Regions from separate parts of the Cytobacillus sp. Bva_UNVM-123 genome, predicted to be linked through region 1. Evidence: riboswitches for the same ligand, from Rfam matches in the RefSeq annotation. Region 1 holds a riboswitch; each other region holds the start of a gene.
The links. Region 1 has a riboswitch for cyclic di-GMP ahead of KDN24_RS21120 (HAMP domain-containing protein). Riboswitches for the same ligand answer to the same signal wherever they lie in the genome.
Positions count from the first base shown of each region.

Region 2: it holds a riboswitch for cyclic di-GMP, as region 1 does, so the genes downstream of both, KDN24_RS00920 (hypothetical protein) here and KDN24_RS21120 (HAMP domain-containing protein) in region 1, are expected to answer to the same signal.
Region 3: it holds a riboswitch for cyclic di-GMP, as region 1 does, so the genes downstream of both, KDN24_RS03070 (transglutaminase domain-containing protein) here and KDN24_RS21120 (HAMP domain-containing protein) in region 1, are expected to answer to the same signal.

Region 1 covers NZ_CM177772.1:4,103,191-4,108,434, reverse strand. The annotation lists gene KDN24_RS21135 (M20 family metallo-hydrolase) at 1-1,061, shown strand, start outside; gene KDN24_RS21130 (alpha/beta hydrolase) at 1,242-2,108, shown strand; cyclic di-GMP riboswitch class I at 2,262-2,363, shown strand; gene KDN24_RS21125 (hypothetical protein) at 2,467-2,832, shown strand; cyclic di-GMP riboswitch class I at 2,847-2,948, shown strand; gene KDN24_RS21120 (HAMP domain-containing protein) at 3,242-4,195, shown strand; gene KDN24_RS21115 (hypothetical protein) at 4,485-4,817, shown strand.
Region 2 covers NZ_CM177772.1:168,291-173,534, reverse strand. The annotation lists gene KDN24_RS00945 (ABC transporter ATP-binding protein) at 1-244, shown strand, start outside; gene KDN24_RS00940 (ABC transporter permease) at 257-952, shown strand; gene KDN24_RS00935 (ABC transporter permease) at 1,067-1,783, opposite strand; gene KDN24_RS00930 (ABC transporter ATP-binding protein) at 1,783-2,646, opposite strand; gene KDN24_RS00925 (MerR family transcriptional regulator) at 2,649-3,440, opposite strand; gene KDN24_RS00920 (hypothetical protein) at 3,695-3,925, opposite strand; cyclic di-GMP riboswitch class I at 3,962-4,044, opposite strand; gene KDN24_RS00915 (acyltransferase family protein) at 4,689-5,244, opposite strand, start outside.
Region 3 covers NZ_CM177772.1:616,916-622,159, forward strand. The annotation lists gene KDN24_RS03070 (transglutaminase domain-containing protein) at 114-1,232, opposite strand; cyclic di-GMP riboswitch class I at 1,274-1,360, opposite strand; gene KDN24_RS03075 (YbaK/EbsC family protein) at 1,521-2,033, shown strand; gene KDN24_RS03080 (CD3072 family TudS-related putative desulfidase) at 2,071-2,535, opposite strand; gene KDN24_RS03085 (CD3073 family putative ECF transporter S component) at 2,525-3,100, opposite strand; gene KDN24_RS03090 (YitT family protein) at 3,365-4,204, shown strand; gene KDN24_RS03095 (DUF2935 domain-containing protein) at 4,390-5,190, shown strand.

The DNA of each region.
Region 1 (5,244 bases):
TTGCTAGAAGAGAAGGTGTGATAAAAGGGCTCCCTCCAGTTGTCATAGGTTCACATTTGGATACGGTCTATCAAGGTGGAAAATATGATGGAGTTGTCGGTGTAACAGCAGCACTTGAAGTGATCAAACGGTTGAATGATAAGTCGATTACTACTGAGCATCCAATTGAAATTATTGCATTTGCTTGTGAAGAATCATCTCGATTTGGTGTTTCAACTGTCGGCAGTAAGGCAATGGCTGGACTTATTGATAAGGAGAAATACAGAGATTTAAAAGATCGAGATGGGATTACGATGGAAAAGGCATTTTCCCTCTGTGCACTTGATTTTAATAGCATTGAGGAAGCGAGTAGGGAAGATGAAGAATTTAAAGCATATTTTGAATTGCATGTTGAACAAGGTCCAGTCCTGATCAATAATGAGAAGAAAATTGGAATCGTTACTGGCATTGCCGCGCCGATAAGATTGCTTATTAACATTTATGGGAAAGCATCACATTCAGGAACAACACCGATGTTTATGCGTAAAGATGCGCTGCTGGGGGCATCTGAAATTGCATTAGAGCTAGAAAAATCGGCAAATCTTGAACAAGCCTTTGGGACAGTTGGTACCATAGGTGTATTACATATTCCGGCAGGGGCGATGAATGTCGTTCCAGGTGAAGTTGAGTTGAAAATTGATATTAGATCGACATCAACTGATTCAAGAGAGCGGGTATTGAATCATGTCTATAATACAATCCTGTCAGTAAAAGAAGCCCGCCAGCTTGAAATTGATACGAAGATCATTAGTATGGAAGAGCCAGTCCTGCTTTCTACGGAACTAATGGAGGAAATTCAAACGATTTGTGAAAGGAAAGCTCTTCCTTATGAAGTCATGCATAGCGGGGCAGGGCATGATGCGATGAATATGACAAAATTAGGACCAGTAGCACTTATTTTTGTCCCATCTGTAGACGGACTAAGCCACCATCCTGAGGAGTACACAGACCTTGATGATATTATCCTCGGAATCGATGTATTAGAGGAAGCTGTTCTAAAATATGCAAAGGAAACCTCATAACTTGTTAATCCTAAAATAAGTAATAAATAAACAAAATATTGACAATTACTATAAGTATATAAATTGAACTAAAAGATTACGCTAGACCCACTACTCATCAACTGATATTATTTTATATGTTGAAAAAAAGAGAATAAAGATTATTCCCTTGATTTTATTTGAATGGATGTGAATACTACTATGAAAACTACAGTTACTTTCAAAAAAGATGAACGCTTTGAAATTAAGGCTGATTTTTATGAAGCAAATCAAGAACATGCTCCTGTTATCGTTTATATCCACGGGGGTGGTTTGCTTTGGGGAACGAGAGAAGACATTCAAGAGGATATAAAAAAGCTATATTATGATAGTGGATTCGCATTATTTTCGATTGATTATCGACTAGCTCCTGAAACAAAACTTAAAGATATTCTTGAAGATGTCCAAGATGCACTTCACTGGATTGAAACGGAAGGGCCGAAGCAATTTAGTATTGATCCGAATAGAATTGCTGTCATTGGAGGCTCTGCGGGTGGTTATTTAGCTCTTAGTACAGGAACATTTCAAAATAAACCTCGTGCAATCGTTTCCTTCTATGGATATGGGGATATAAGTGCAAGTTGGGCAACAACTCCAAATAAATTTTATTGTCAAAAGCACCGTGTGCCAAAGGAAATTGCTAAAAACCTTATTTCTAATCGAATTCTGACAGAAGGATCGGTTCATGAGCGTTTCCTCCTTTATTTATATGCTAGGCAGACAGGCGAATGGATTCATGAAATAACAGGATTTAATCCTTTGACAGAAAAAGAGGAGCTTATCAAGTTTAGCCCAATGTATAATATTTCAAAAGAATTTCCACCAACGTTATTACTACACGGAACAAAAGATGTCGATGTTCCATATGAACAATCTGCTTTTATGCGTGGAGCTTTAGTCAAGGAAGGCATTGAGGCAAGATTAATTACGATCCCTAATGGTGAACATGTATTTGAAAATGATTTTCATAATCCAATTGTTCAAGATGCACTTAAACAGGTAATCGATTTTCTGCAAGTACACGTATAACCGAAGAATGAATAAATATAAAAGCTCGAATCCTATATAGGCAGGATTCGGGTTTTTTATAGGGGTAAAAAAGAAAAATGTAGAAATTTGTTGAAAAATGAAATGCAGTATATTACACTACTAAAGTAATAGTTTTAAATACCTACAATAATATGAAGATAAAGGCAAACTATTTGAAAAGATAGGACGCAAAGCTAAGGGTCTAAGGTGAAATAGGTAATTAATCCTATTAGCTATGATCGCCTGGTTACCAATTGATATGATTTTTTTATATTTCATAAAAATTCTGTTGGCTATTCTATTTTTTTAGGATAGTCAATTTTTATTGATAGATACACGAAAATAGGGGTGAATAATCATGAAACCAGAAGATTTAATTGATCAAATTAATAATTTCGTTGAGCAGTTAGATTTTATAACGGCTAGAAAATTAATGGAGGATAATCTCGAAATTTTAAAGAAACATCGAGTATCACTAAAAAGTAATGCTAGAGAATTATTGAAACTCATTGTTGAAAGAACGGAATCTGGTCAAGATCCTATTACAAGACAGGATATGGCAATATTGATTGCAATCAATTCATATGCGTCTAAATTTGATATGAGATCTTTAAAAATGCTCGTCAAAGATAAGGCAAAATTGTTATTAAGAAAAGATGCGGTTGATTACTTAAATCAAGATGCGAGGGTACTATTAGAGGGTATGGGTGCAATCGGTAGATAAATGTGAAATCAAAAGATTGAAAAAGGCAAACTATTTGAAAAGATAGGACGCAAAGCTAAGGGTCTAAGGCAAAATAGGTAATTAATTCTATAAGCTATGATCGCCTGGTTACCAATTGTTTATTTATAAAAAAATCTGTTTAGGAATATTTATAGGCTTGAATGGCTAAAGCAGCATAGCTTTTGAATCATTCAGTTTATTACTTATATCGTTTTGAAACTAAAAACACAAACAGAGAATTTATACAAGAAGCTATTGGTAATTCTAATTATATTTAGAATGCCTATTTTTTTTACCTTTTTTTAAATGCTTTGATAAGGCGGGGAAAATGTGAAAAAAGAAAGAAGTGTGAAGAGAATAAGAGAAGTAAAAAAAGATAAAATGAACAAAAAATTATTTCGTTGATAAAATGAATGAAAATACGAAAGTCATTGTTGATCAGGAAACACAGCTATTAATTGCAAATGAAGAATTAGCTAAATCAGTAGCTAACAGAATTTCAACAGCACGTGGTTATGTTTTATATGGCGGCGACTATAAAGAACGGTTTAATGAATATAGCAAAGTAGGAAAAGAAAACGGAGAAATTATTACATCCTTAGGGAATACTCCAGAGTTTGAACTTCTTAAGAAACGAACGATTGACTGGGAAGAATTCGTTATCACAAAAGTGTTTGCTGAGTATGACAAAGGAAATGACGTGTTAGCTAGACAAAATCTTGCGGTCAAAAATCAAGAAGTTCGTGATATTATGACTGGCTATGAGAAGCGAGCAACAGAAAGCCGAGAGAAAATAAATGATATCGGTCAAAATATTATGAATAGTGGACAAGCAACATTGTATGTAGCAATCGGACTAATTGCTGTTGTCATAATTATTAGCATTATTGTCGCGATTATTACAGCAAATATCATTACAAATCCATTAAATAGGGTTAAAGAAAGAATGAACTTAATTGCCAGCGGAGATTTTAGCGGTGAACGGTTACATACATTACTACATGATGAAATTGGCCAGCTTATTGTTTCTACGAATGAAATGAGTAGTAATGTCCGCAATGTATTAAGCGAAATTAACATGGTTTCTGAAGTGATTAATGGACAAAGTGAGGAATTATCACAATCCGCGAACGAAGTAAATGCAGGAACACAGCAAATTGCCGTCACTATGCAGGAAATGGCAACTGGAACAGAAACACAAGCAACAAGTGCAAGTGATTTAGCTTCTATCATGAGGGCATTTTTAACGAATGTAGAAGAGGCCAATACAAATGGAGAACAAATAAAGCACGCTTCTGATGAAGTATTAGGAATGACAGTTGAAGGAAGTCAACTAAAGTTGGCTATCATGAGGTTGAATTAGGAACAAATCAAATAAAAACAACGAAAGAAACATTTAACAATATTAGTACAGCGATCTCCGACGTCGCAAATAAAATCAACATTGTCTCGACAAATCTAGCAACGATTTCTAAGAATAGCAACAAATGAATGAATCGATTGCAGATATCGCTGCAATCTCAGAAGAACTAGCTAAACAAGCAGAAAATTTAAATGAATTAGTCCTTAAGTTTAAGCTTTAAGGAATTGTTAATGATTGTTAATAAATAGTGTTTAATTTAAAAAAAGAAATTTTATAAGGAGCAATGATAATGCTAAAAAGTGAGTACTCGAGATACGATGTGTTGCTATCGCAATTTCAACATGATTTAAAAATTGATGAAAAAACACAGCAATCGTTAGACAGAATCCGCCTATTTTTGTATAACTGCACAAGTATTCATTATTTAATATTTATTAAACAAGAAGATTTAGTCCACTATCTGAAACATCATTGTTCAAATAATTTTAAAACACTCACTTTTATACAGGCTGTCGAAGACATAAGAAACTTCCTTTTCTTCTTAAAGACGAAAAAGGAAATAAAAGAATTACCAAAAGTTGATTTATCATTACAAAATTTAAGCTTATGGATAAATTTATAATCGGTAAATGAAAGCCGTATTCTTATTTTTTGGCTCTGTTAAAGAGAATTGTTGATTTTTGCACCTGTTGATTGTAGCGGAAGGTGCGAGACTCCTCGAAAATGCATTCGCATTTTCTTCGTGCGGTGTTATTTCAAGGAGGGTTATTCAATGTCCTGCGGGAGGAAGGGACAGGGAAGACCCCGCAGGTGCGATAGCGCCGAGGAGGCTTCCGGACCGCCCGCGGAAAGCGAGCAACCTGGAGTGGAAATCAACAGCCAAGATTAACAGAGCCTATTTTTAAAATTTACTCCTCTCAAGATGATGGATGGAGAATAACCGTCATCTTAGTGGAGTTTTTCTATACTTAAAAAATCGAATGACGGTTTGTTCAGCCTCTTCTATATATCATTGGACTTTAGGAATGTTCATGTTTTGTGATGGTATG
Region 2 (5,244 bases), 1.3 Mb from region 1:
GGAATACATTGAACTTGTTACTCCACACCTGCGTAAAGCTTGCGTTATTCTCGAAAACCGATTGCATATTAAAAATTACAAAGCCATTGATGATCATATCATTCGAATATATGCGGCAAACACTTCTCAAGCAAGGATTTCGAAGGAATTGATAGAAAATGGCGTGGATATTGATTCGATTAATAAACGAGTAGCCTCGCTGGAAGAGTATTTTTTGAACTTAATCCATGAGTCGTCTATATAGGGAGGTGAAAAAATGATCAATTTAATTCGATTGGAATTAAAAAAAGCAAAATTGCGGTGGTATTTTAATGGGGCTACTATTGCGACCATTCTTATCTTTGCCTTAATTGTTGGGATTCAATATGTAGAAAAAATTGAATCTGGTAGTTTGCCCTTTACTGGGTTAGAGGAGGCTCTCATTGTCATTGGGGTTTCCGTGAGAAGTACATTCATTGTTTTTGCTGCCGTCTTATTGTCGAAACTAGTCATTGATGAATATAAAAATAAAACGATTTTGCTCATGTACTCTTACCCAATCGAACGTAAAAAAATAATGATGGTAAAGTTACTTATTGCAAGCAGTCTAACTTTTATTACGATTGTCATTTCAAATAGTATCGTAGCAGCAGCCTTTTTAATGTTCAATCATTACGTTCAGTTGATTCCTGATTCCTTTTCAGTTCAACAATTTTCCCTGCATTTTGTTCGGATTGTCACATTTGCAATAGCAGCTGCTGGAGCAAGCTTAGTACCATTATACTTCGGCATGCGTAAACAATCGGTGCCGGCAACCATTGTTTCCTCCCTTCTCATAATTGTCATTACGGGACAACATAACCCAGCCTTTTCACTTGCAAACATTATTTACATTCCAGCCGCTCTAGCCGTCTTTGGTATATTGATCGCTTATTGGACCGTGCGCAATGTTAATAAAGTGGATGTATTGTAGAAGAAAGCAGTCATGCTGCAAAATGGAATTTATCTCATTCATCCCCCAACCTAAAGGTTTTTAACAAGAGGTGGGGGATTTATGTAGAGAAAAAGTGAATATCCTTTGAAAACCTTATTCCTTCCTAATTGTGCGAAGTCTAAAAATGCTGACTAGTATTGCTCCTGCAATGATTAGTAATAACGGTGCGATAGGCATAAATTCTAGTTCTTCTGTGTTCATACTTACATATCCCCATGTAGCAGGAAAGATTTTACCAATATGTTGCAATACGGTTGGCAGCATATCAGATGAAAACATAATACTGGATAACATAATGGAAGGGAGGAATATAAATTGTACGATCATCGTCAGCTTAGCCGTGCTTTTTACAAGCAGCCCTATGATAGTACCTATTGATAGAGAGGCGATAATGAAAATTATTAATGATATAAAATAGGTTATTAGGTTGTTCGGAGTGGAGGCATTAAATGCAATTGGTGCGATAAAAAAAATGAACAAGCTCATGATCATCAAATGAATAAAACCAGAAATAATGTTATTAACTGTAGATGTCCAAAGAGGGATACCGCCAACTTTATATAGTTTTTTCATTTCACTTCCATACAACTCTACTAATGGGATTGGTGAACCTAAAACTGCTCCCATCGTGACACCGAATACGGTCATGGATTGAATTAATGTCTTATATGCAGTAGGGTCAATAGAAGTAAAAATACTTCCCATAAACCCAAAGAACACAAGTGGTACTACATAATACGTTAAGAGTACACCTTTGTTTCGTATGTCCAGTTTCCATTGTAAGCTGACACCATATAAAAACGCACCCATTACTTTCCCTCCCTCGCAATATCCATAAACCGCTGCTCTAAGCTTTTGTTTTCGATTTTCATATCGCGAATGCTAATAGCTTGTTGTTTTGCTAATGAAGCGATTTCAAGCAAGCAATCCTCAAGACATTCCGTTTCAAAAATAAAATAACCTTGCTCTTCATTTTTGTATATACTGCAATTAAGGTGAGTCATTTCAAATGGGCCAGAAAACCTAAAGTGAATTCGTTGAACACCTTGCATATGCTCCGTCAGTTCATTTGCCGTTCCAATAAAAGCAATCTCACCATCTTTGAGGATAGCAATTCTATTACAAAGCTCCTCGACCTCAGCCATGTCATGGCTTGCCATAATAATTGTTTTTCCTTGACTTTTCAGTAATCGAATCTCATCATGAAGCGAGACCCTTCCTTCAACATCTAATCCTGCAGTCGGCTCATCCAAAAAAACAATATCCGGATTCCCTATCATAGCTAAAGCAAGATGCAAACGTCGCTTTTGCCCCGTTGAAAGCTCTCCATATCGCTTTTTCTTGAATTGAGTTACCCCAAGTCTTTCAAGATATTTCAGATCAACTTGAACACCATTCCACTTCGTAAAGAGCCTCACCGCTTCCATTACTTTCATATTTTGTGGTAATGAAGAAGATTGCAATTGAACACCTATCTTGCCTTGAATCGTTATCGTCCCATTATCATACTTACGGATTCCCTCTAAACATTCAAGGGCAGTCGTCTTTCCCGCTCCATTTGTGCCGAGCAACGCAAAAATTTCACCCTTTTCCACCGAAAAGGATATCCCATTTAACACATAATGACGTTCATAGCTTTTTTGCAAATTTTCAACTTTCATTACAGTATTCAATGTTATCCCTCCATTTCGGGAATGGAAATTCCATTTTTGGTAAAATAGCACATAAGCGCTTTTCCTATGTAATCGTCGACTTGTTTTTGCTTAGCAGCTATTTCTTCATCCCATCCCTTTTTATTATCGTTAAAAGACATTAGCTTTGGCAGTAAACTCATATCTCCACCCGTAAATTCGGAAATCATCGCCCACCATTTCCCCGCGAGCTCAATGCTTTTTCTACTTTGAACCGGCTCATTTTGCTTATTTAATAAAACAGCCTCTTCAAGAATCGTAAAATAAGTTCTGTAAAGTTCAGCGCCTAATTCTTGATTGTCTACAAATCTATCTCGTATATGACTGGATAATTGATTATCAAACAATTTCAACACCCAATAGTTTTTGTTCTCCATTTTCAAAAGGGAAATAATATCCGCATATTTGCTAAAATTCACTTCTTCTATTAATAGAACCTCTTTTCGCAACGCCTCAATGGCCGTAAGTGCTTTTTGTAAATTCTTAATTTGCTCTTCAACAACCATATACTGCTTTTCTAATACGAAAGCGACCTCATCTGGTGTGTCTAAAGACAACATCATATTTTTAATTTTATCTAAAGGAAAACCTAAATACTTTAATGACAGGATTTGATGTAGTTTAACTAAATCCTTATTTGAATAAAGACGGCGTCCCCCTTCACTTTTAGCTGAGGGCTTTAACAACCCTTCCTTATCATAATATTGTAAAGTACGAACCGTTACGCCCATCACCTTTGCCAGCTCTCCAACAGTTAATAAATCCGTTTGCACCATGTAAAGAACTCCTTATCTTTACTATAATATATGACGCAACGTCACGAGCAATAGCAAAAAAAAAACAGTTCACTTTTTAACAAGTCAACTGTCTACCTTCATCTATACATTAGATTTTCCACTCATACTTATCATTTTCAATGAATCATTCTCCTACTTTGAATTCACGTACTCCTCCCTAACAACTGATTTCTGCCATTGTAATTGTTCATTTTCCTTCGAAAGCTTTTTAAGGTTATTTTTTACTATTTTATTTATTTGTTTCTTTTTACGCATATGACCATTCCTCCTCTTCGTTTATGGGATTTCATTAATTCATTTTGTAGATTTAGCTTTAAATCTAAAAATTGACTAATTTGAATTAAAAGCGGATCATCCATTCTTCCTAAGCGTTCTTTAGCTTGATACATTAAATTTCTTAAAATTCTTATATCACGACTGACTAATTCTAAAGAACGATCTTTACGCTCTTTACCTATCTCCAAACTACATTCCCCCTTATCTATTCAGTAAGAGTTATATTCGGTAACTGGCTGGCTTATTAAATAACTTAGCCCCTATAGTTTTGCGTCACCATTTTTCAATGGCTTTGCCATTTCGTACAAAATGCAATTTGGAAACCCATAAATGATATAAAAGAAGGTAGTAGAACTATATTACTAAATTATTTAAAAATTCACAATATATCTTTTGACATTTTTCTATCTTTTTCGCCAAAAAATAAGATAAATTTTTAAAAATGGTAAACAGACTCTTAAAAGCTGTGTAGGAGATACTTTATTTCATTTACTAATCTAAAGATTATGAATCGTATTAACAGTAATTTAAATATTCGAGAATTCTTTTTAAGCATAAAAAAGACCCTTTCCACATAAGTGAAAAGAGTCTTGATACGTTGATATATTAACGTTTTGAGAAATATACAGATATATTCTAAGTGTATTGAATACATCATAATCCATTTATATCTACGTTTTGGGAATTGTTATATGGATAAAAATGTATGGTAAAGGATTGAAATTGACATTACTTGAACCAATTTGAACCAACAAGATAGATGTTAGTTGAATACATTTTGCTAATATATTCCACTGCTATGTGTACATTTAAAGTCTTTTAATAATGGAGCTTATTAAAGTAAAGCACCCGTTGAACAAGAACCATTATTTTTATGACACATCATTATCCTATTAAGACAAAAGCCAGCATTAATGCTGGCTTTTTCACTTATCTAAAAATTATTTCCTTTTACATCATTTTTTTGAGGTATGGAATCTTTCGCCATACAAAATGACTTAGCAAAAAGCTTAGAATGATTCCTAAAAATACCGTTATAAGAAATTTAGTCCAGACTGATATTGGTAGGTCCTTCAATGTATATTGAAGAAAGACAACTACTGGGACATGGATGAAATAAACAACAAATACATTGTTTGCTAACATCTTTGACCAACGATTAGCGCCGTTAACTTTCTCTCTAAATAATATTAGAAGACCGATTACAAGTGAAATACACAGTAACGTCTCAATTAATGATCGAGCCAACGAACCGAAGTTTTGTCCACCCTTTAAAAGAAAAGGATCTATCGTATTTCCTCCAAAATACAAAATGGTCACTATTAATATTCCAATAACAAGCCAGATGTATCCTGCTCTCGCACTCATAGTTAAAAACCATTTGCGATGATAAGCCATAATGCCTAAACAAAAGAAACTCACATACTGTGGTATATGTGCAAATTCAGTTTGAATAAATCCTAAAAAAGCTGTCCAATGATCAATAGGAAACCATATCCTTGTAATA
Region 3 (5,244 bases), 1.7 Mb from region 1:
ACTTTATATAGATAAAAAGTAGTAAAAGCTACTCTATATATTGTGTTGTGAGGAGAGAGCCAGGCACTTATCGGACAGCCTCACTTTTGTGTTTCACTTATATAGTTAGTAGATTAAGATATTTTCAGTGAACCTTTTGCACCTGTAGTTTTATTCGTATAATTGAGTTTATTGTTTTCAATATAAAGATCGATAGAGTGAATTTTATTGAGCTGCTTTTGCTTCGAACCGTCGATATTCGAGCGATATAAGTAGCCTCCATTTGAATAGTTACTAAAATAAATAGCTTGATTCGTAACGACAAAATATGGTGAGCTCACATTAAGTAATTTTGTTTTCCCGCTGCCATCTTTTTTCATTCGGTATAGCTTATTTTGATCCTTGCTGTTTGAGTAGTAGTAATACGAGTTTAATTCTTTAACTGAAAAGAATTCTTGAAAATACGCGTATTTATTGCTCTTTGCTTCAGGATACAGTTTCTCATTCCATGTATGATCTTTTTTTAGAACAGAAGCAGGAACAAGAAAATATTGATAGCTTATCTCTCCAGCTCTATTCGGAACGGGATCATCCCAAGTAGTATCAATATAGAAATATTTTCCATCCACTTTGACTAAATTCCATGCATGATCCCCTTCTTTGGCCTTGCCAGTAACATAGTGGGTTTCAATTCCGACTTTTTCTAGTAATAGTTTCATTGTTTTGGAATAGCCTTCACAGACAGCCATGCCATTCATTAACAGTCCATATGGAGTATACGAAGCTTCAGGCACTTTGTTTTGATTATAATTTTCCCAGTCATAGGCAGTATGCAAGATAATATAATCATGAATTGCTTTCACTTTATCAAAATCAGAGAAACCTGATTTTATCGTATCTTTAAGAATACTATTTATTTTAGCATCTTGATTTTTTACCATTTCGTTTATTTTACTAGTAGAATATTTATATTTCAGTTCAATTTTGCCATCGGAATAGATTTTTGTTCCGTCATGCTGAAAATAAAAGATTTCAGGATGATCAGCAAGAACTTCATTTATGATCGAACCAACATCCTTATAGGAAATAGATTGAGAGGGAAAAGTAGCCGTGCTTTTGTAACTAGTAATAGCATCTAAGAGATTTTGATAAGTTACTTCATGAGGATCAAGCTCTTTTGCAGAAGTATGTGAGCTTAGTGTAAATAGAAGTGTAAATAAAAATGGAACGACAAAAAAACCTTTCTTGAACATATTGAATCTCTCCTTTACGATATAATTCTTTGCAGAATTAATACGGTAACCCAGCCATCCTAGCAATATTTTGCCTTAGACCTGTGGCTTTGCGTCCCAATTTTTCAATTGGTTTGCCGTTACTATTATTATAGTATATTGAGAATTTTGGGACAAGGGGGGCAGGACTCTTGACCTAGACGAATAATTCATGTAATAGGGATTTAGATTTCAAAAGAATTTATTTTGCCTATTATGATTAAGAAATGATATTATCTCAATAATAATGATAATGAAAGGATGAAGAGGATGTCGTTGGAGAATGTGAAAACGCATTTTAAACAGTGGAATCGAGATAAAGATATAATGGAGTTTGATGTTTCAAGTGCGACAGTAGAACTAGCGGCAATTGCCATCGGCGTGATTCCAGCTCGGATTGCCAAAACTTTATCCTTTCGGGGTGAGGATGACAAAGCGATCTTAGTTGTTGCAGCTGGCGATGCAAAAATTGATAATAAAAAGTTTCGCCAAATGTTTAATCTAAAGGCGCGGATGCTGTCACCAGAAGAGGTTTTAGAGCAAACGGGACATGCAGTTGGGGGTGTTTGTCCATTTGGATTGGCCAATGAATTGGATGTTTATTTAGATGTATCTTTGCAGCGCTTTAAAACGGTTTTTCCTGCATGTGGAAGTGCAAATTCAGCTATCGAGTTAACATGCAATGAAGTGTTTGAATATTCATACGCTAAGCAATGGATTGATGTTTGTAAAGGCTGGGAAGAAGAACAGATGAGAAAAGCAGCTGTAAGTGAGGAAATATGAAACTAAAATAGGGACAAGGGATCTGCTCCCTTGTCCTTTATTTGATTGAATGTTCTTTATGATTAAAGATCGGTTCTTGTTGATCGGGTAGAAACCATTGAGTTTCAATTGGAATTTGCTGTTCCAGTAGAAGTTTCTTCAGTTCTTCCATAAAAACACCTCTTGTCATGTCACAGGAAGGGCTGCTTTGAATTCCAAGAATGCCTGTTATTTCATATCCGCATCTTTTGTATTCCATTAATTGTTCGATAATGGGCTGTAAAATTTTTCGGCAATGCAAACGATATTTTTCATGATCATATTCTTCGTATGTCATGGGTGGCCGATCAAGTCCAAGAAAAGTGAATTCAGGGCATGGCAGCTGAAGGACTCCTAAGCCTTCAGTTTGAATCCAATCGACTGCTGATGAAATGGCTCCTAAGCTCCGTGCCTCTCCTTCAATAACAGTGTTTTGGTTCATGATGCAATGGGAAACAAGAAGGATTCTTTTATTACGCAGCATGGTGATGTTTTCCTTTATATACTTTTTGGAAAATTGGCAGCTTAACAATGATAAACATAACAAGTAAGCAAGTAGTAATTTTATCGACAATATTCCCTGTAATTCTAGAAATAAAAGTAGAAGCAAAAACAGTTTCACCAGATGCTCTTAGCCATAAGACAACTACATCAAAGCCACTTCCATTTAATCCCTCGAAGAGCGCAACTGCAATGGGTGTTCCAATAAGTGGTGCAACAATTGATAGAATTAAGCCTGTTATGAGTGCAATATACCATTTAGAAAAATTAAATCTTCTTGCCATAAATCCAACGACAATTGCGATGGCGACATTGACTAAACCAAAGAAAATAGCTGTAGGGCTCGTTGTCATACCTAAAACAACATTCGTTAATAAGCCTGTTAGTGCCCCCCACCAAGGACCAAACAAGACAGCCATTAAAACCGTTCCGATCGTATCAAGAAATAATAGTGGGATTTTCAAAGCGGAAATAACCGTCCCAAGCACGACATTCATCGTAATACATAGCGCTCCATAAGTTAAAATGACCGTTTTTCGATTACTCATACTAAATTTCCTCTCCTTATCCAATTTGCAAACAATTAATTAGTATCATGATCGTTTTATTAGCGGGAATGACATTTATCACGAAAATGACTAGAACTTCTCTTGTATCGAAAAAAACTATAAATTCTTATTTATATTATCGATATATAAGATTAAAATAGATTTTTTTATTGAACCCTACAGAAGTTTAAAAAGATATGTGTTGTAATGGCTATCAAAAAATGATAAATATATATATATTTGAAAGGATGAGGATGTTTTGGAATGAAAAAAAGGATAGTTGATCTTAGTTTTATCACAATTGGTGCTTTGCTTTTTGCATTAGGGGTTAATTTGTATATTATTCCCAACGAGCTTGGAGAAGGCGGTGTTACGGGGATAACGATTATTGCCTACTACCTCTATAAGTGGTCGCCGGGATTAGTAAACTTAGTTCTTAATGCATTTTTATTAATTGTTGGCTATAAATTTTTAAGTAAAATGACAACGATTTATACGGTCATTGCCGTCATCCTTAATTCCTTGTTTCTGCATTTAACAGAGGGCTGGACGATTTCATCAGATGAAATCATTATCAATGCGATTTTTGGTGGCGTCTTTGTCGGGATGGGCATAGGTTTAATTATCCGTGTTGGTGGTACAACAGCAGGCACGACTATTTTAGCGAGAATTACAAATAAATATCTTGGCTGGAGCATAAGCTACGGATTATTGTTTTTCGATTTAATTGTCGTTTTCTCATCGTACTTTATTATCGGTGCTGAAAAATTGATGCTGACGATTATGATGCTTTATATCGCGACGAAAGTAATGGAATTCATAATAGAAGGCTTTAACTCAAAAAAAGCAGTGACGATCATATCACAGGAGCCGGACAAAATAGCACAGCAAGTAAATGAAAAAATGAATAGAGGAGTAACTGTATACGAAGGGAGTGGCTACTATACAAAAACACATAAGGATATTTTGTATATTGTGATAAGCAGTCAAGAAATTGTGAAATTGAAGAGAATTGTGAAAGAAGCAGATAAAAATGCCTTTGTTGCCATACATGATGTTCGCGATGTATTTGGAGAAGGATTTGGAGAATTATCGAAAAACTGAATATGAATAATTCGTTGAAAGATGTTTGAAGTAGTGAAAGAATCACAGCTCCAAACATCTTTTTGTATCCTCTCGTAGCATTTTCTATCACCAACGATAATAACCTAATATAGATGAATATTTTTTCAGGGGGGAAAACAGTGGATAGCAACGAGAGAGTACAAAATGTAGGGGCATCAGGAGGAATGTTTGTAGCGCGGTCATTGGATGAAATCCGCTTTTGGTCAAGAATAATGAAAGAGCATTCCCTATTTCTACGCCTAGGTTTTAGATGTGATGATACACAATTAATTCAGGAAGCGAATCAGTATTATCATTTATTTGAGCAAATTGAACAAAAATCGCATTCCTTCACAAACCAAACAGATCCCGAGCAAATAAGAAGATTCAATTCAGAGGTTCAACAAGCAGCAACAGGGATATTTGCTTTTAAACGAAAGGTTCTCGGCTTAATCCTCACCTGTCAATTACCAGGTGCAAATAATTTTCCTCTTTTAGTTGACCATATTAGTCGGGAAGCAAATTATTTCAGAAAACGTTTAATTGAATTAAATGAAGGAAAATTAAAACCACTTGCAGATGCGATTATTAAAGAGAATGTTTTCTTTTTGAGAATAATGGCCGATCATGCTAAATTTATTGGTCATCTTCTTGATCCGTCAGAGAGAAAGCTTGTTGATATGGCGCGCAATTTTAGCAATGATTTTGATCAGTTAGTTTTCCAAGCTGTCGATTTAGAAGGAATGAAGCCACAGTCCCAAACAGTCCCTCTCCTAGATCAATTTTTAGATCAAAATCGTGTCTCAGTTGCATCTTTGAAAGATTTTAAGAAAACAGCTAGAGATTTAATAGAAGAATGTAAGATTAAAAGTATTATCCATCCATTACTAGCCGATCATGTTTTCCGTGAGGCTGAAAGATTTCTTGCCATAATTGATATGTTCGAAGCACATCTTACAGGGATGAAAGCACAGCCAAGATCATAAAATGTAAATGACAGTATGAGCCGCGTTTAAAAGTAGAATTATTATTCATTATAA